DNA from 4 places in the Halomonas sp. ND22Bw genome. Region 1 is predicted to be linked to each of the others. Evidence: predicted binding sites of a transcription regulator. Region 1 holds the regulator's gene; each other region holds the start of a gene.
The links. The regulator sigma-54, encoded in region 1, starts transcription at its own class of promoters, with help from an activator protein. The targets are predictions, from matches to a motif close to TGGCACNNNNNTTGCTNT.
Positions count from the first base shown of each region.

Region 2: speB (agmatinase) is a predicted target of sigma-54. The motif match lies at 2,512-2,529, and genes of this name have one in related genera.
Region 3: CVH10_RS06790 (P-II family nitrogen regulator) is a predicted target of sigma-54. The motif match lies at 2,409-2,426, and genes of this name have one in related genera.
Region 4: urtA (urea ABC transporter substrate-binding protein) is a predicted target of sigma-54. The motif match lies at 2,274-2,291, and genes of this name have one in related genera.

Region 1 covers NZ_PXWD01000008.1:18,199-22,956, forward strand. The annotation lists gene rapZ (RNase adapter RapZ) at 1-782, opposite strand, end outside; gene CVH10_RS11305 (PTS sugar transporter subunit IIA) at 815-1,300, opposite strand; gene raiA (ribosome-associated translation inhibitor RaiA) at 1,304-1,615, opposite strand; gene CVH10_RS11315 (RNA polymerase factor sigma-54) at 1,728-3,128, opposite strand; gene lptB (LPS export ABC transporter ATP-binding protein) at 3,285-4,010, opposite strand; gene lptA (lipopolysaccharide transport periplasmic protein LptA) at 4,007-4,534, opposite strand; gene lptC (LPS export ABC transporter periplasmic protein LptC) at 4,531-4,758, opposite strand, start outside.
Region 2 covers NZ_PXWD01000010.1:42,769-47,526, reverse strand. The annotation lists gene CVH10_RS13015 (5-guanidino-2-oxopentanoate decarboxylase) at 1-66, opposite strand, end outside; gene CVH10_RS13010 (YjiH family protein) at 77-1,456, opposite strand; gene speB (agmatinase) at 1,524-2,474, opposite strand; gene CVH10_RS13000 (sigma-54-dependent Fis family transcriptional regulator) at 2,652-4,073, shown strand; tRNA gene CVH10_RS12995 (tRNA-Pro) at 4,145-4,221, opposite strand; gene ispB (octaprenyl diphosphate synthase) at 4,326-4,758, opposite strand, start outside.
Region 3 covers NZ_PXWD01000003.1:369,094-373,851, reverse strand. The annotation lists gene CVH10_RS06805 (hypothetical protein) at 1-204, shown strand, start outside; gene CVH10_RS06800 (YifB family Mg chelatase-like AAA ATPase) at 224-1,729, opposite strand; gene CVH10_RS06795 (accessory factor UbiK family protein) at 1,815-2,174, opposite strand; gene CVH10_RS06790 (P-II family nitrogen regulator) at 2,491-2,829, shown strand; gene CVH10_RS06785 (ammonium transporter) at 2,869-4,191, shown strand; gene glnK (P-II family nitrogen regulator) at 4,338-4,676, shown strand; partial or broken gene CVH10_RS27230 (P-II family nitrogen regulator) at 4,705-4,758, shown strand, end outside.
Region 4 covers NZ_PXWD01000001.1:462,303-467,060, reverse strand. The annotation lists gene CVH10_RS02240 (EAL domain-containing protein) at 1-115, shown strand, start outside; gene CVH10_RS02235 (diguanylate cyclase) at 112-2,145, shown strand; gene urtA (urea ABC transporter substrate-binding protein) at 2,378-3,697, shown strand; gene urtB (urea ABC transporter permease subunit UrtB) at 3,760-4,758, shown strand, end outside.

The DNA.
Region 1 (4,758 bases):
TAGGTGGAGCGGTGCTGGCCGCCGGTGCAGCCGATCGCCACGGTCAGGTAGCTGCGCTGGCTGGCGCGGTAGCGGGGCAGCCAGCGTTCGATCCAGGTCAGGATGTCGTCGGCCATCTCGTCGACCACCGGGTAGCCCTCGAGAAAGGCGATCACGCTGTCGTCGCGGCCGGTGGCATCACGCAGCCGCGGGTCCCAGTAGGGGTTGGGCAGGCAGCGGGCGTCGAACACGATATCGGCGTCCAGGGGCACGCCGCGCTTGAAGCCGAACGACTCGAGGGTCAGCGTCAGCCCTTCGCGGCGGTGCCCGGCGACCTGGTCGGTGATGCGACCGCGCAGGTCGTGCACCGATAGCCGCGAGGTATCGATCAGCAGATCGGCGAGGTCGCGGATCTCCGACAGGGCGTCTTCCTCGCGATCGATCGCCTCGGCCAGGGTCATTTCGGTATCGCGGGTCAGGGGGTGTCGGCGCCGGGTCGCGGAGTAGCGCTCCAGCAGGATGCGTGCATCGGTGGTCAGGTAGATCACCTGGCACTGGATGTCGCGGGCACGCACGTCCTCGAGCAGCGTCGGGAAGCGTTCCAGGGCATGGGGCAGGTTGCGGGCGTCGATGCTGACCGCGACGGCGCTGCGCAGGGACTGGCCGCTGCGCAGCTCGTCGACCAGCGGTCCGAGGAGCATCGCCGGGAGGTTGTCGATGGCGTAGTAGCCGAGGTCCTCGAGGGCCTGCAGGGCGATCGACTTGCCGGAGCCGGAGCGTCCGCTGATGATGACGAGCTGCATGACGGATCGGGTCTCCTGGTCGGGGGCGGCCCTCAGCCGCGTCCGCTGGCGGCCGGTGCCTGTCGTCGGATGGCGTCGAGGAGGCTGTCGTGCAGCTCGCGCTGGCTGCCGGCCCGACGCAGGGCGCTGCGGGTCGCGGCGTCGTTCATCACGCCGGCGACCTGGCCGAGCAGGGCGAGATGCGCGTCGTCGGCTTCCTCGGGGACCAGCAGCACGAACACCAGGTCGACGGGTTCACCGTCGATGGCGTCGAAGTCGACCGGTTCGTCGAGCTTGAGAAAGCCGGCGATGGGGGCCTTGCAGTGAGGGTTGCGGGAATGGGGGATGGCGACCCCGTGCCCGATGCCGGTGCTGCCCAGCCGCTCCCGTCCGATCAGCCGGCTGAAGACCTCCTGGCTGTCGAGGCTGGGAATGTTCTGGGCGATGAAGGTGCTGAAGAACTCCAGCACCCGTTTCTTGCTCCCCCCGGGCACACCGAAGAGGGTGCGCTCGGGGGGCAGGATGGCTTCGAGTGACATGACTCAGCGGACGCTTGCGGCGCCCTGGGCGCGGGCCTGAGTCTTTTCCTTGTGCTTGACGAGCTGGCGGTCCAGCTTGTCGGCAAGGGCGTCGATGGCGGCGTACATGTCGGCGTCCATCGCTTCGGCGTGCAGATCGGCACCGGCGGCGTGCAGCGTGCAGGCGGCCTGCTGGCGTTCCTTCTCGACGGAGAGCGTCACCTGAACGGTGGTGATGTTGTCGTAATGGCGTTCCAGGCGGGAGAGTTTCTCCTGCACGTAGTCACGCAGGGGCTCGGTCAATTCCACGTGATGGCCGGTGAGGTTGACTTGCATGACACGCTCCTTGCTCCTTGGGTGGTGACTCGATTGTAACCCTTTTTGGTGCCTTGCAAACCCCCCGTGCCAGACGCGTTTTCATACTCTGGAACCCCCCGCCGGGAGGGCCTCAGCCGAGGCGCTTGCGCTGGCTGGAGGAGGGGATGTGCATCGCTTCGCGATACTTGGCGACGGTGCGTCGGGCCACCTCGATGCCCTCCTCGGCGAGCAGGGTGACCAGCTTGCTGTCGGACAGCGGCTTGCGCGGCGGTTCGCCCTCGATCAGCTTGCGGATGCGGGCGCGGATCGCGGTGCTGGAGTGGGCATCCTCGCCGTCGCCGACCTGGCTCGAGAAGAAGTACTTGAGCTCGAAGACGCCGCGGGGGGTGTGGATGAACTTCTGGGTCGTGACCCGGGAGATGGTCGACTCGTGCATCTCCACCGTCTGGGCGATGTCGGCCAGGATCAGCGGCTTCATGGCCTCCTCGCCGTGCTCGAGGAACTCGATCTGGCGGGTCATCACCTCGTGGCCGACGCGCAGCAGGGTGTCGTTGCGGCTGGCCAGGCTCTTGATCAGCCAGCGCGCCTCCTGCAGGTGGTCCTTGAGGAACTGGTTGTCGTCGCTCTTGTCGGCGCGCTTGATCAGCGCCGCGTAGTCGGGCTGGATGCGCAGCCGCGGCATCGCCTCAGGGTTGAGCTCGACGCGCCAGCCCTGGGGCGTGTGGCGGGCGATCAGGTCGGGAATCACGTAGTCGCTGTCGCCGCTGGCGAATTCGCTGCCCGGGCGCGGGTCGAGGCCGCGGATCAGGCCGATGACCGCGTCGAGGGTTTCGTCGTCGAGCCCCAGGCGCCGCTTGAGCAGCCGCCGATCGTTGCCGGCCAGCGCCTCGAGGAACTGGCGTACCAGGCGGCGCGCCTGGGGCAGCAGCGGGGTGTCGTCGGGCAGGGTGGCCAGCTGCAGCAGCAGGCACTCGCGCAGATCGCGGGCGAACACGCCGGTGGGCTCGAACTGCTGCAGGCGCAGCAGCACCGCTTCGACCTCGCGGGTGGCGAGCCCGTCGAGGCCCTGGGCGCGCAGGCCGTCGCGCAGCTCGTCGAGCGGTTGATCCAGATAGCCGTCCGGCGTCACGGCATCGATCAGGCTCTCGGCGATACGGGTCTCGCGTTCGTCGAGCTTGCTCATGGCCAGCTGCCAGACGAGGTGGCTCTGCAGGCTCTGGCCGGCGGCCTGGCGCTCGAAGTCGGGAGCCTCGCCGCTGCCGCCGGCGTCCTGGAAGGTGTCCGACCAGTCGCTGTCGACGCTGAGTTCTTCCGGAATCTCGTCGGACCAGTCGTCGTCCGGCGTCTCGCCGACGGCCTGCTCGCCGAAGTCGTCCTCCAGCTCCAGCATGGGATTGGCTTCCAGGGCCTGCTGGATCTCCTGGCGCAGATCGAGGGTCGAGAGCTGCAGCAGGCCGATGGCCTGCTGCAGCTGGGGCGTCATGGTCAGCTGGGTGCCGACACGCAGTTGGAGGGATGCCTTCATGGCCATGGCAAGCGTTCCGGTCCTGCGGCAAAGAGGCCTTCCACCCTAGTGTGGGTGTGCCCGCCGTGCAAGCCTTTGCTCAGCAATTAGCATGCCAATGGCAATTGCCATGCCTGTCTGTGCATGGCGACAATATATCAGTGACTTGCGAAGCTAATAGGCTCAGAGTCGGAAGTCCTGGCCCAGGTAGACGTCGCGTACCCGCTGGTTGGCGAGGATGGCCTCGGCGTCGCCTTCGGCGATGATCTGGCCGTCGCCGACGATGTAGGCGCCGTCGCAGATGTCCAGCGTCTCGCGCACGTTGTGGTCGGTGATCAGCACGCCGATCTCGCGGGCCTTGAGCTGGCGGATGATACCCTTGATGTCGCCCACCGAGATCGGGTCGACGCCGGCGAAGGGCTCGTCGAGCAGAATGAAATCGGGTTCGGTGGCCAGCGCCCGGGCGATCTCGACCCGCCGGCGCTCGCCGCCGGACAGGCTCATGCCTAGGTTGTCGCGGATGTGGGTGATGTGGAACTCCTCCAGCAGCGCCTCCAGGCGCGCCTTGCGGCCGGCACGGTCGAGGTCACGGCGGGTCTCGAGAATGGCCATGATGTTGTCGGCCACCGACAGCTTGCGGAAGATCGAGGCTTCCTGGGGCAGGTAGCCGATGCCGGCCTGGGCGCGTTGGTGCATGGCGGCGCCGGAGAGGTCGCGGTCGTCGATGGCGACGCGGCCGGCGTCGGCCCGGACCAGGCCGACGATCATGTAGAAGGAGGTGGTCTTGCCGGCGCCGTTGGGGCCCAGCAGGCCGACGATGCGGCCCTGCTGGATCTCCAGGCTGATGTCGTGAACGACGCGACGGCGCTTGTAGCTCTTGGCGAGGTTCTGGGCACTCAGGGTCTTCATGGGCCGTCCTGCTGTTCCGGCTCCAGGGTCATGCGCACGCGCTGGCGCTCGCCGATGCCCTCGGCGTCGGAGCGGGCCTGCACCACCCGGCGGTCGAGGAAGTATTCGAGGTAGCCGCCGTCGAAGGTGTCGCCGCCCTGGTGCAGCTCGGCCTGGTCGACGAGCTCGATGCGCCGCTCGGCCACGTGGTAGACCACGGTGCGGCCCCAGGCGCGGACCAGGGGCTGATCGGGGGCGGGCTTCTGCTCCAGGTAGGCGCGCTGGCCGGTGGCGGTGGCGGTGGTCAGCTGGCCGGCCTCGTTGCGCTGGATTTCCACGCGGTCGCCGGTCAGCTGCATGCTGCCCTGCTGGATCTGCACGTCGCCCTGATAGACGGCGGTGCCGGCGCGGTCGTCGAGGTCCAGGCGGTCGGCCTCGACCTGGATGGGCGCGCTGGCGTCGCCTTCCAGCGCCAGGGCGGCGGGGGCGGCCAGCGCGGTGGCGAGCAGCGCTGCGCTGAGCAGTGAAGCGAGGGATCGCGTCATGACTCGGGGTCCTCCTGGGTGTCCGGCGGGTGGTGGCCGCGCACATTGTCGGTCAGTCGGGCGCGGTTGTCATCGAGCCAGGCGTCGAAGCGCTCGCCGCGCATCCACTGCGGCGGCTGGCTCAGTCGTGCCGGCGTGTCGCTCCAGGCGTGACCGGCGATGCTGTCGTAGTACAGGCGTTCGGTCTCGAGCCGCCAGCGTTCCTCGGGGGCGGTCAGCACCGC
Region 2 (4,758 bases), on a different contig from region 1:
TCGGATCAGCAGTTCGGCGCAGGTCATGGGGGCTGTTCCCTCGGTGTTCATGCTCTCGACGTTCATGCGTCTCTCCTCAGCCGACCAGCCAGTGGCCCATGATCACGATGATCGGCAGGGTGATGGCGGTGCGCAGCAGGAAGATCACCACCAGCTCCCACAGCTTGAGCGGGATCTTGGACTTGAGCAGCAGGGCGCCGATCTCGGACATGTAGATCAGCTGGGTCAGCGACAGGCAGGCGATCACGAAGCGCGTCAGCTCGCTTTCGATATCGCTGGCCAGCACCGCCGGCAGGAACATGTCGGCGAAGCCCACCAGGGTGGCGGGGGCGGCGGCCTCGGCCTCGGGGATCTGCATCCATTCCAGCACCGGCACCATGGGCGCGGAGAGCCAGGTGAACAGCGGCGTGAACTCGGCCAGCATCAGCGCCACGGTGCCGATGGCGATCACCAGCGGCAACAGGCCGAGGAAGATGTCGGCGACGTTGAACAGCGCGAGCCGGGCCAGCTTCATCGGCCCAGGGGCGGTCTCGGCGCGCGCCACCGCCATGCCCAGGCTGTAGCGCAGCAGGTTCTGGTCGCCGGTGTTCTCCTCGGCGATCTGGCAGCCTACCGGCTCGTGGTAGGTGTTCGGCTTGCGCGACAGCGGCGGCAGGCGCGGCACGATCACCGCGGCCACCAGGCCGGCCACGACCACGGTCAGGTAGAACGGCACGAACAGGTGATTGATGCCGATGAAGCTGGTGACCAGCAGGGCGAAGGCGATCGAGACGATGGAGAAGTTGGTGGCGATCGCCGAGGCCTCGCGGCCGTTGTAGTAGCCCTGCTCGTACTGCTGGGTGGTGATCAGCACGCCCACGGTGCCGGAGCCCATCCAGGAGGCGGTGGCGTCGATGGCGCTGCGGCCCGGCAGGCCGAAGATGCGGCGGAAGGGCGTGCGCACCAGGCTGCCGATGAACTCCATGAAGCCGAAGTCCACCAGGAAAGGCAGCAGGATGGCGGCGAAAAAGAAGAACGTCAGCAGTACCGGGGCTAGGTCGTTCAGCATCACGCCCCCGGTGAAGGATGCGGTGACCGCTTCCGGGCCGACCTGGAAATAGGTCATCAGCGCGAACGCCGCGCCCAGGATACGCATGATCGCCCACAGCGGTGCCACGTCGAACAGCTCGTGCAGGGCGCCCTCGCGGGCCCAGGCGGGACGGACCAGCTTGACCGTCAGCGTCAGCACCACGGACAGGCACAGCACGACCGTGGCGATGGTCGGCAGGGCATCACCGAGCAGCGCCTTGAGGCCGTCGGCCATCAGGCCCATGCCGATGTTGATGGTGTCGCCGGTAGAGAAGGGCACCAGGAACAGGCCGATGCCCAGCAGCGAAGGGATCAGGAACTTCAGCAGTCCGGCGCGGCTCAGCGGCGCCGCGCGACTGGCCAGATGGGTGTCGTAGGAGTTGGCCATGGGTTTCCCTGTTGATCTTGTAATGGGTAGGGCCCGGCCCGGGAGGGCCGGGGCGGTTCGGTTCGGCTCAGTCGCGGTGTTTCACGCCGGGCAGCACGCACAGCATCTCGTAGAGCAGGGTGGCGCCCATCAGGGCGGTGTTGCCGCTGGTGTCATAGGGGGGCGAGACCTCGACCAGGTCGCCGCCGACGACGTTGAGGCCTGCCGCGCCGCGCACGATCTCCAGCCCCTGCTGGGCGGTGAGGCCGCCCATCTCGACGGTACCGGTGCCGGGAGCGACCGAGGGGTCCAGGCCGTCGATGTCGAAGGAGATGTAGACCGGACCGTCGCCCATCTGCTCGCGCACCTCGGCCATCAGCGGCGCCAGCGACTTGTACCAGCACTCCTCGGCGGTCACGACGCGGAAGCCCTGATCGCGGCACCAGTCGAAGTCGTCGGCGGCGTAGCCGGTGCCGCGCAGGCCGATCTGCACCACGCGGCTGCTGTCCAGCAGGCCTTCTTCCTGCGCGCGGCGGAAGGGGCAGCCGTGGGCGATTTCCTCGCCGAACATGTGCTCGTTGACGTCGGCGTGGGCATCGATGTGAATCAGTCCGACCGGGCCGTGCTTCTTGGCGATGGCGCGCAGCAGCGGCCAGGTCAGGGTGTGGTCGCCGCCCATCGTCAAGGGCACGCAGTCGTGAGACAGCACCTCGTCGTAGAAGCCGGTGATGATGTCGAGGTTCTTGGGCAGGTTGAAGGTGTTGATCGCCACGTCGCCGATGTCGGCGACCTGCAGGCTGTCGAAAGGTGCGGCGCGGGTGGCCATGTTGTAGGGGCGAAGCATGCGCGACTCGTCGCGGATCTGGCGCGGCCCCAGGCGCGTGCCGGGGCGGTTGGAGGCGCCGATGTCCATGGGCACGCCGATGAAAGCGGCATCGAGCCCGGCGGCACTGTCCTGGGTGGGCAGGCGCATCATGGTGGCGGGGCCGCCGAAGCGTGGCATCTCGTTGCCGCCGAGGGGCTGGTTAAAGTCGCTCATTGGGGCTCCATATCATTGGGGTTGTTCATCGTTACCTTAAGCATGAAACGTGCCACTTTTTAACTGGCTGATATTGTTGGAGGTTTAGAGTGCGTCGATTCATTTCTGGATCGCTGGCGCCGTGACCGTGATACATTCGTGAATCGCGCGATTCATTTATGCATCACGGGGCCTTCCATGAGCGAACTCGACAGCTGCATCCTGCAGACCATCATCGACACCGCCCACGATCACTTCTTCGTGGTGGATACCGGGGGACGAGTCTGCGAGGTCAGCCCGGCCGCGGCGGCGGTCTATGGCATGTCTCGCGAGGAGCTGTGCGCTACGACCGTGCAGCAGCTCGAGGCCGAGGGCGTGCTGAAGCCCTCGATCAGCCTGGAGGTCATCCGCACCGGCAAGCCGGCCCAGCTGATGCAGGTGACCGGCACCGGGCGGCGGGTGATCGCGCAGGCGCATCCGGTGTTTCAGGGCGGCCAGCTGGTGGCCGTGGTCAGCCGGTCCATGGACCTGACCGACCTGCAGATGCTCCAGGAAGAGTATGCGTTGCTGCAGCGTCGCTTCAGCGAGCATCTCATGCGTGGCGGCGGCGCCGAGGAGCCCGGTCTGGACGTCGACCTGGGCGAACTCGAGGTGCGTAGCCGGGTGATGCGCGAGGTGGCGCTGCTGCTGCAGCGAGTGGCGCCGACCGACGCCACGGTGCTGATGCTCGGCGAGTCGGGCGTCGGCAAGACCGCCTTCGCCCGCCAGCTGCACCGCTGGAGCGCGCGCGGCGATGGGCCCTTCATCGACGTCAACTGCGGCGCCATTCCCGAGAGCCTGTTCGAGTCGGAGATGTTCGGCTATCGACATGGTGCCTTCAGCGGTGCCGCGCCGGGCGGCAAGGCGGGTCTCCTGGAGCAGGCCGAGGGCGGGACCCTGTTCCTCGATGAGATCGGCGAGCTGCCGCTGGCGATGCAGACCAAGCTGCTCAAGACCATCCAGGACGGCAGCGTGACTCGGCTGGGCGACACGCAGGCGAGGCGTATCGATTTCCGGCTGGTGGTGGCGACCAACCAGGATCTGGCCCGGCGGGTCGAGGAGGGGGCGTTCCGTCTCGATCTCTACTATCGCCTCAACGTGATCCCCGTCACCCTGCCGCCGCTGCGCGAGCGTCGCGAGGACATCCCCGGCCTGGTCGAGCGCCAGCTGAAGCGTCTCAACGCCCGTTATGGGCGTGACAAGCTGATCGGGCGTGACGTCTGGCAGGAGCTGATGGGGCGGGACTGGCCGGGCAACGTGCGGGAGCTCGAGAACTGGCTGGAGCGAGCCTGGCTGTCGGCCGGGGAAGATATCATTCGTGGCGAGCGCGCGGCTGCGGAAGGGTCGGCGCCGCTGCCCGAGACGGAGCCGGGCCGGAGCATCGAGGGGAAGGCCGTCGCCACTCTGCTCGAAGGGGAGTCGCTCAAGGCCATGCTGGCGCGCACCGAGCGGGCCGTCCTCGCCGAGCTATGTGGCGAGCTGTCTTCCACTTATGCAATGGCCGAGCGGCTCGGCATCAGCCAGCCCAGCGTGGTGCGCAAGCTTCGTCAGCATGGGCTGCGGATCGGGCAGAGGGGGTAATGAAACAAGCCGAAGGAAACGAAAAACGCCCACCGCTCGATTGAGCTAAGTGGGCGTTTTTACTGAATTCTTGGTCGGAGTAGCAGGATTCGAACCTACGACCTCTGCCTCCCGAAGGCAGCGCTCTACCAAGCTGAGCTATACTCCGATGTCTGCCGTGTCTCTCGGCGACGGATGGGTATTATACGTAGGCGAAAACGGAATGCAAGCCCTTCTTTTCTTCTCCGTCTTCGCCGATCTCCGGCCTCGGGCTCAGTTGCGGCGCTCCACCGCCAGGCGAGCCAGTTCGGCCATGCTGTCGCGGTAGGGGGAGTCGGGCAGGGCATCCAGCTGGGCCAGGGCCTTGGCGGACATCTCCTCGGCCTTGGCACGGGTGTATTCCAGCGCGCCGGTCTCGCCGACGATGGCCAGCACCTCGTCGAGGCGCTCGAGGCCGCCCTGGCGGATGGCCTGGCGGACCACCTTGGCCTGTTCGGCGGTGCCGGCGGCCATGGCCTGGATCAGCGGCAGGGTCGGCTTGCCCTCGGCCAGGTCGTCGCCGACGTTCTTGCCCATCGCCTCGGCGTCGCCCTGGTAGTCGAGCAGGTCGTCGACCAGCTGGAAGGCCAGGCCCAGGTAGCGGCCGTAGAGGCGTAGCGCGTCTTCCTGCTCGGGCGTGGCGCCGGCGAGCAGGGCGCCGCTGTGG
Region 3 (4,758 bases), on a different contig from region 1:
GACTGGCAGCCCGCGCTGGCCCCGGGCGCCGCGGCCAACCAGTGGCGGCTGGACAGCCGGCTGGTCAGCGCCGGCCCCCGGCTGGCACTGTCCGACCGGACCCTGCTGCCGTATCGCCTGGAGCTGACCCTGCGCCGCCCGGGCGACGCCACCCCGTTGTGGCAGACGCGGCTGGATGGCGCCCTGGACGCCACCGCGCTCTGACACCGGGGGCCGTACTTCGTCAACGCCCCTGCAGCAGCCGATCGAGCTGACGATAGCCGATCGCCTCGACCAGTTGCTCACGCCCGGGGTGCGGCTCGCCGGCCAGGTCGGCCAGGGTCAGCGCCACCCGCAGCACCCGATGATAGGCCCGCGCCGAGAGATTGAGCCGCTCCAGCACCCCGGCCAGCCAGGCCCGATCCGCCCCGCTCAGTGCGCAGGCGGCCTCCAGCTCGCGACTGCCCAGCCGGGCATTGAGCGCCCCGCGCGCCCACTGCCGCTCCCGGGCCGCCAGTACCCGCTCGCGTACCGCCGCCGAGGGCTCTCCGCTCTCCCGGGCGGTCAGCTGCTCCGGCGCCAGCGCCGGCACCTCCACCTGCAGGTCGATACGGTCGAGCAGCGGTCCGGAAAGCCGCGCCTGATAGCGCTGGATCTGGGCGGCGGTGCAGTGGCAGGCCCGGCGAGGGTCACCGAGATGGCCGCAGGGGCAGGGATTCATCGCCGCCACCAGCTGGAAGCTCGCCGGATAGCGCCGCTCGTGGCTGGCGCGGGCGATGTGGATGCGCCCGGATTCCATGGGCTCGCGCATCACCTCGAGCACCTGGCGGGGAAACTCGGGCAACTCGTCGAGGAACAGCACGCCCCGATGGGCCAGCGAGATCTCGCCGGGCCTGGGCCGCGAGCCACCGCCGACCAGCGCCACCGCGCTGGCGGTGTGGTGGGGCGAGCGGAAGGGCCGCCGCCCCCAGTCCTCGTCGAGCGGCAGGCCACACACCGAGCGCACCGCCGCCACCTCCAGGGCCTCGTTCTCGGTCAGCGGCGGCAGGATCCCGGGCAGGCGGCTGGCCAGCATGGTCTTGCCGGTGCCTGGAGGACCGGCCAGCAGGAGATTGTGGCCACCGCTGGCGGCGACCTCCAGGGCGCGACGCGCCTGGTGCTGGCCACGGACTTCGGCGAGATCGGCGCCCGTCGTCAGCGCCTCGGCGGGGCGCGACGCCCGATGGGGCTCGATCGGCGTCTGGCCCAGCAGGTGTGCGACCACCTCGAGCAGGTGATCGGCGGGCAGCACCTCGAGATCGCCCGCGAGCGCCGCCTCATCGGCGTTGGCCCGGGGCACGATCAGACGCCGCCCGGCCCCGCGGGTGGCCAGCGCCAGCGGCAGCATCCCGGGCACCGGGCGCAGCGCGCCGTCCAGGGCGAGCTCGCCCGCGCATTCGATCTCGGCCAGCGCCTCGGCGGCGATCTGGCCCGAGGCCACCAGCAACCCCAGGGCGATGGGCAGATCGAAGCGCCCGCCTTCCTTGGGCAGGTCGGCGGGCGCCAGGTTGAGGGTGATGCGACGCATCGGGAAGTCGAAGCCGGCGTTGACCAGCGCGCTGCGGACCCGCTCGCGGCTCTCCCGAACGGCGGTCTCCGGCAGCCCGACCAGGGTGATGCCGGGCAGGCCGTTGGCCAGATGCACTTCCACCAGCACCTCGGGAGCCTCGAGGCCGAGGCCGGCCCGGGTGCGAACGATCGACAGGGTCATCGGCGGTCCCTCGCGCGGTTCCTTTCCTCAGGTAAGTCCTAAGGCTAGTTCAGCGCGACGAGCCCCGCCCGGTGACGGTTCGGAATCAGCGCCCGGTCTCGCCGGCGCCGGCATCTTCCTCGGGGGCGGACGACTGCGCCTCGGCGGCCGCATCGACCGAGGCCTCTTCCGCCACGGCCGGCACCTCGCCGCCCGCGCGGTTGGCGTCCAGGGCCTCTTCCAGCGCGGCGACCTGCTTCTCCAGCGCCTCGACCCGGCCGCGGGTGCGCTGCAGCACGTCCATCAGGATGTCGAAGTCTTCCCGCGACACCAGCTCGAGCCGGTCGAAGGCGCCGCGCACCACCTGCTGAATGCCTTTCTGCACGTCTTCCGGCGCCTGGGAGGCGCCCTGCAGGCGCTCGCCGATCTGCTGGGCCAGGCGGCCGATGCGGTCTTGGCTGACCATGATGTCTCTCCTGAGTGGAATGGGCCTTAGGGGAATAGGGCTGACTCCAAGGATACGCAAGCCGCCCGGCGGGCGCATTCCCGGGTGGCGCGGGGCTCGCCCTCGGATGGTGCGAAGCGCTCGCTCACCGGCATCAATTCAGTGCACGGCGTCCATTCACGCCTGCACCAGGCTCTCTCTGTCGGGGCACTATTGGCAATCAACGCCCTGAAAAACATGGCAAATCCAGTTCGATGGCACGGTTTAAGCAGATGCAGGGAAACCTGCACACACACCGCGCGGAGCAGCCCGCGCTCATCCAATGGGGAGATCCGGGATGAAGCTGATTACCGCCATCATCAAGCCGTTCAAGCTCGACGACGTGCGCGAAGCGCTCGCCGACAACGGGGTCCAGGGCATCACCGTCACCGAAGTCAAGGGCTTCGGCCGCCAGAAGGGCCACACCGAGCTCTATCGCGGCGCCGAGTACGTCGTCGACTTCCTGCCCAAGGTCAAGGTCGAGATCGCCGTGGACGACGGTCGCCTCGATACCGTGCTGGACGCCATCTGCAGCGCCGCCAACAGCGGCAAGATCGGCGACGGCAAAGTCTTCGTGACCCCCCTCGAGGACGTCATCCGCATCCGTACCGGCGAGCGCGGTGCCGACGCCGTCTAAGCCGACCGTCTCTCTCCCTTTCCTTCTGGAGTGACAGCCATGAACGAGTTGACCGAGCTGAGCTACGCGCTCGATACCTTCTACTTCCTGATCTGCGGCGTCCTGGTGATGTGGATGGCCGCGGGCTTCTCGATGCTCGAGGCCGGCCTGGTGCGGTCCAAGAACACCGCCGAGATCCTGACCAAGAACATCGCCCTGTTCGCCATCGCCTGCACCATGTACCTGCTGCTGGGCTACTACCTGATGTACTCCGGCGACGCCGGCGGCATCCTGCCCAACCTGGGCTTCCTGCTGGGCGACGACAACACCGTGGCCGCGGTGACCGCGGGCAGCGACGACGCGCCCTACTACTCCATGCGCGCCGATTTCTTCTTCCAGGTGGTGTTCGTGGCCACCGCCATGTCCATCGTCTCCGGTGCCGTGGCCGAGCGCATGAAGCTGTGGGCCTTCCTGGCCTTCGCCGTGGTGATGACCGGCGTCATCTACCCGGTCTCCGGCTACTGGACCTGGGGCGGCGGCTGGCTGGCCGAGGTCGGCTTCTCCGACTATGCCGGTTCCGGCATCGTGCACATGGCCGGTGCGGCCGCGGCCCTGGCCGGCGTGCTGGTGCTCGGTCCGCGCAAGGGCAAGTACGGCAAGGACGGCAGCATCTTCGCCATCCCCGGCGCCAACATGCCGCTGGCCACCCTGGGTACCTTCATCCTGTGGATGGGCTGGTTCGGCTTCAACGGCGGCTCCGAGCTGAAGGTCTCCGACGTGAGCTCCGCCAACAACATGGCCCAGGTGCTGGTGAACACCAACGCCGCGGCCGCCGGCGGCGTGATCGCCGCACTGATCCTGGCCAAGGCCTGGTTCCGCAAGGCCGACCTGACCATGGCCCTGAACGGCGCCATCGCCGGCCTGGTGTCCATCACCGCCGACCCGCTGTCGCCCAGCGCCCTGGGCGCCACCCTGATCGGCGCCTTCGGCGGCCTGCTGGTGGTGGTCTCCATCGTCGGCCTCGACAAGCTGAAGCTCGATGACCCGGTCGGTGCCATCTCCGCCCACGGCGTGGTCGGCATCTGGGGCGTGCTCGCGGTGCCGCTGTCCAACGACGGTGCCTCCTTCGGCCCGCAGATCATCGGCATCATCGGCATCTTCGCCTGGGTCTTCATCGCCAGCCTGGTGGTGTGGCTGATCATCAAGGCGATCATGGGCGTGCGTGTCAGCGAGGAAGAGGAATACGAGGGCGTGGACCTGGCCGAGTGCGGCCTCGAGGCCTACCCCGAGTTCACCGTCTCCAAGGTGCACGGTGGTGGTGGCGCCTCCGGCCGTACCCGCAGCGAGGGCGCGAGCCAGGCCCAGGCAGCCGCCCGCTCCTGATCGCCCCGCCCTGCCGGCAACACGAAATGGCCCCCTCGCGGGGCCATTTTTTCGTTCTTCTCTCCGTGGGTGTATGCTCTGGCACAATGACTCCGTCAGGGATGGCGAGTGGCGCCATCGGACACGAACAACGCGAGGAGAGACCCATGAAGCTGGTGACCGCCATCATCAAGCCATTCAAGCTCGACGACGTCCGCGAGGCGCTCTCGGACATCGGCGTCCAGGGCATCACCGTCACCGAGGTCAAGGGCTTCGGCCGCCAGAAGGGCCACACCGAGCTCTATCGCGGCGCCGAGTACGTGGTCGACTTCCTGCCCAAGGTGAAGCTCGAGGTCGCCGTGGACGAGACCATGGCCGAGCAGGTGATCGACGCCATCACCCAGGTCGCCAACACCGGCAAGATCGGCGACGGCAAGATCTTCGTCACCGCCCTGGAGCAGGTCATCCGCATTCGCACCGGCGAGACGGATAAAGACGCCGTCTAATCACCCAGGTCGCGCTTGACCCTGCAGCAAGATCGGCGACGGCAAGATCTTCGTCACCGCCCTGGAGCAGGTCAGCGGAACG
Region 4 (4,758 bases), on a different contig from region 1:
GCGCCGCCGCTGCGATCTGCTCCAGGGCTTTTATTTCGCCCGCCCGATGCCGCTCACTGCGTTAGGAAATCTGCCCGATCATCTGGCCGTCGACTCGCCGATTCCTTTGACATGATGCTACCGACCTCGCTCGGGGCGCGCCTGGTCATTGCCACGGTCGTGCCCCTTCTGCTCGTCACGGCGGCGCTGGCGCCGATCTTCGTCGCCCAGCTCCAGACGCGTCTCGACGGCGCTCGGGATGCCGCGGCCACTCGGCTCGACGCCGAGTACGAGACCCTGCTTCACGACATGAACGAGAGTTTCAACCAGGTGCTGGCCGTAGCCGAGCTGCCGTTGCTGCGACGCCACCTGCGCGATGTCCATGACGGCGTGGCGATCTATCGCCAGATCTCCACCCAGACGAACCTGGCACAGCTGTCGGCGCTGCTCGATACCCTGACGACCCATTTCGGTCGCTACAGTCGCCTCGTCCTGATCGGTGTCGAGGGCGAGGAGCTGATGTCGGCCGGCACTCGCCCGTTGCCCCATCCGACCGGCGTCGACCACGCCCATGCCGACTACTTTCGCGAGGCCATGCGACAGCCGGCGCGGAATCTCTATGTATCGCCGCCCCGGGTCGGACTCAGCCGTGCTGGCGCCGAGACGGGCACCACGGCGGTGATCGACATCGCCACGCCGGTGTTCGGCGCCGACGGCCACCGTCTCGGCGTGCTGCTGTTCACCCTGGACTGGCACTACCTCACTTCGCGCCTGCCCCATGTCGTCGAGGAGGAGGAGGGCGTAAGGGCGATCATGGCCGATGCCAGCGGCCGCTGGCTGCTCCCCGGCGTGGAGGATGCCATCGGCTTCGGCGACCGTCTGGGCAAGCGCTATCCCGAGCTGTGGCGGAGTCTTCAGTCGCGCAGCCAGGGCGAGTTGCCGCTCGAGGACGAGCTGCTGCGTTTCCGCACCCATGACATGCGCACTCACCATTACCGCAGCGAGGCGGGCATGATCATGACGCGGCCGGACACCCAGCCCTGGAGACTCGGCATCCTGGTGCCCCGGCCGACGCTCTCGGCACTGTTGCTGGGCAATCCCTGGCAGCTGCTGGTGATCGTGCTGACCTATCTGCTGGCGGTGGCCGTGGGCGTGCTCTGGGTGCTCAGCCTGCAGCGTCAGCATCAACTGCGTCGCCAGGCCATGGCCTTTTCCCGCGAAGCGCAGCGCCTGGCCGGGGAGGCCCGTCAGTACGCCGACGAGGTGCAGGATCTCTACGAGCACGCGCCCTGCGGCTATCACTCCCTGGACGCCGATGGCCGCATCGTCAGGATCAACCGCACCGAGCTCGGCTGGTTGGGGCTGCGGGCCGACGAGGTCATCGGTCGTCGTCTGTATCGCGATTTCGTCAGCCCGGAGACCCGGAGTGCCTTCCAGGCGGCCTTTCGCCGCGTGCTGGGCGAAGAGGGCGAAGGCAGCGCCGAGTGCGAGCTGTTGCGTGCCGACGGCACGACGCTGCCGGTAGCGATCCAGGCGACTGCCCAGGTCACCGCGGAGGGCTTTCAGTACACCCGGGCCACGGTCTTCGATCTTCGCGAGCGCAAGGACCTGGAGGCTCGTCTGGAGGAGCAGGCCATGACCGATCCCCTGACCGGCCTCGGCAATCGCCGCTACCTGATGGAGCAGGCCGCCCTGGAGATGGCAAGGGCGCGCCGCGGCGGAATGCCGCTGAGCCTGGTGGCCATCGACCTGGATCATTTCAAGCGCATCAACGACGTTCACGGTCACGACGTGGGCGACCGGGTGCTCCAGGCCTTCGCCGAGACGGTCCGCGAGCAGCTGCGCGAAGGCGATGTGCTGTGCCGCATGGGCGGCGAGGAGTTCGTCGCCCTGCTCTGCGACACCGACGCCGAGCAGGCCATGGTGGTGGCCGAGCGGCTGCGCCGCACGGTGGCCGAAACGCCGGTGTGGGCCTCGACGAGGATCGACGACGCCTCGTCCGGCGCATCGTGGCTGTCCTATTCCGCCTCGCTGGGCGTGGCGCGGATCGATCCGGCCGAGGCCTCGCTGACGCCGGCCATCAAGCGCGCCGACCAGGCGCTCTATGCGGCCAAGCAGGCGGGACGCGATCGCGTGCATGCCCGGTTCGAGCCGGACGGGGACTGAGGTGGCACCAAAGTGGCGCGTAAGCGGCGTACCCCTTGCACCAGAAGGGCACTTTCGGCGGAGGTGGGCGCTCAGGTAGATTCTTTAAATTATTGAAAATTAACCTTTATCCCGGTTGGTCCAGAATGTGGCGTAGCTCTTGCAAAGTGGGGGTAGGGCATGGTGCACCGCGGTGTGTCAGCGCCCTCCATAACAACGCCAATACAACGTCTGGATCGACAAGGAGATCACCATGAGTTCCCATTCGCCCACCGTGCCCAAGCGCCTGTTCGCCGCCAGCCTGCTGAGCCTGGCCGTCTCGGCACCGGCCCTGGCGCAGGAAGACCCCATCAAGGTCGGCATCCTGCACTCGCTCTCCGGCACCATGGCCATCAGCGAGTCGACTCTCAAGGACACCATGCTGATGCTGATCGAGCAGCAGAACGAGCAGGGCGGCCTGCTCGGCCGCGAGCTCGAGCCGGTGGTGGTCGACCCGGCCTCCGACTGGCCGCTGTTCGCCGAGAAGGCGCGCCAGCTGCTGGCCCAGGACGAGGTCGACGTGATCTTCGGCAACTGGACCTCGGTGTCGCGCAAGTCGGTGCTGCCGGTGGTCGAGGAGCTCGACGGCCTGCTGTTCTACCCGGTCCAGTACGAGGGCGAGGAGTCCTCCGAGAACGTCTTCTACACCGGCGCGGCGCCCAACCAGCAGGCGATCCCGGCGGTCGATTACCTGATGAACGACGTTGGCGTGGAGCGCTGGGTGCTGGCCGGCACCGACTATGTCTATCCGCGCACCACCAACAAGATTCTCGAGGCCTATCTCAAGGATCATGGCGTCGCCGACGACGACATCATGGTCAACTACACCCCCTTCGGGCATTCCGACTGGCAGAACATCGTTTCCGGCATCAAGGACTTCGGCAGCCAGGGCAAGAAGACCGCGGTGGTCTCGACCATCAACGGCGACGCCAACGTGCCGTTCTACCGTGAGCTCGGCAACCAAGGCATCGATGCCGCGGACATCCCGGTGGTGGCCTTCTCGGTGGGCGAGCAGGAGCTCTCCGGCATCGACACCGCGCCGCTGGTCGGCCATCTGGCCGCCTGGAACTACTTCATGAGCGTCGATACCGACACCAACTACGACTTCATCGATAGCTGGATCGACTACACCGGCGACGAGATGGCGGTCACCAACGACCCGATGGAGGCCCACTACATCGGCTTCAACATGTGGACCGAGGCCGTGCGCAAGGCCGGCACCGCCGACGTCGACGCGGTCAAGGACGCCATCATCGGCGTGTCCGTGCCCAACCTGACCGGCGGCTACGCCACCATGATGCCCAACCATCACATCACCAAGCCGGTGCTGATCGGCGAGATCCAGGACAACGGCCAGTTCTCCATCGTCTGGGAGACCCCATCCACCGTGGCCGGCGATGCCTGGTCCGACTATCTGCCGGGCTCGCGCGACCTGATCAGCGACTGGCGCGCCCCGATGCGCTGCGGCAACTACAACGTCGTCGAGGGACGCTGCGGCGGTGGTGCCGACACCGAGGTGGCCTCGGCCGAATAAGCCGCTCCCCGGGTCGCGATCGCGGCCCGGGCCTTCCTTTCTCCCACTGACAGGACATGGTCATGAGGACGATTCGCTCCCTCGTGCAGGGGCTGCTGTGCCTGATCGTCGTCTCGCTCGCCGCGCCGGCCGGCCTGGCCGCGGCCGACGACGACGGCCGGGCACTGCTCGAGGCCCTCGACACCGATTCCTACGCCGCCAAGGGCGAGGCCGTGACGGCCATCGCCGACAGCGGCCATCCGCAGAGCCGCGCCTGGCTCGAGGCGCTGCTCGACGGCAAGCTGCAGCGCCAGCAAGACGCCGGCCGCTTCGTGGTGGTGCTCGCCAATCGCGGCCGCCACTGGCCGGTGCGCGATGCCATTAACGACGAGGAGCTCGGCGAGATGTCGCGTCGCGATCTGGATCGCATCGGCATCAACAATGCGCTGCGCGGCCAGCTGCAGAACACCCTGGCGCTGCTCGACCTGCGGGCACCGGCGGTCTCGGCGCGCCGCGAGGCGGCCCGGAACCTGCTGGGCCGTGTCGAGCCCGCGATGGTCGAGCCGCTGAACGCCCTGGTGGAGGGCGAATCCGACGACGAGGTGCGCCGGCTGCTGACCCAGGCCATCGCCATCCAGCGCCTGGAGCAGGGTGACGTCGAGGCGGTGGAGGCGCTGTCCGGCAGTCTCAATGCCTCCGTGCGCTCGGCGCTCAGCGCCGCCGCTCGCAGCGATGACACGGCGCTGTCCGAGGCCGCCACCGAGGCCCTGGCCGGCATCGAGCAGAAGCAGAAGCTGAACGACGGCATCCAGACGCTGTATTTCGGCCTGTCGCTCGGCTCGGTGCTGGTGCTGGCGGCGATCGGCCTGGCCATCACCTTCGGCGTGATGGGCGTGATCAACATGGCCCACGGCGAGCTGATCATGCTCGGCGCCTACACCACCTGGGGCATGCAGCAGCTGCTGCCGGGCCAGCCGGGGCTGGCGCTGCTGCTGTCGATTCCCGCGAGCTTCCTGGTCGCGGCGCTGGCCGGCATCGTCATCGAGCGCAGCGTCATCCAGTTCCTCAAGGGCCGGCCGCTG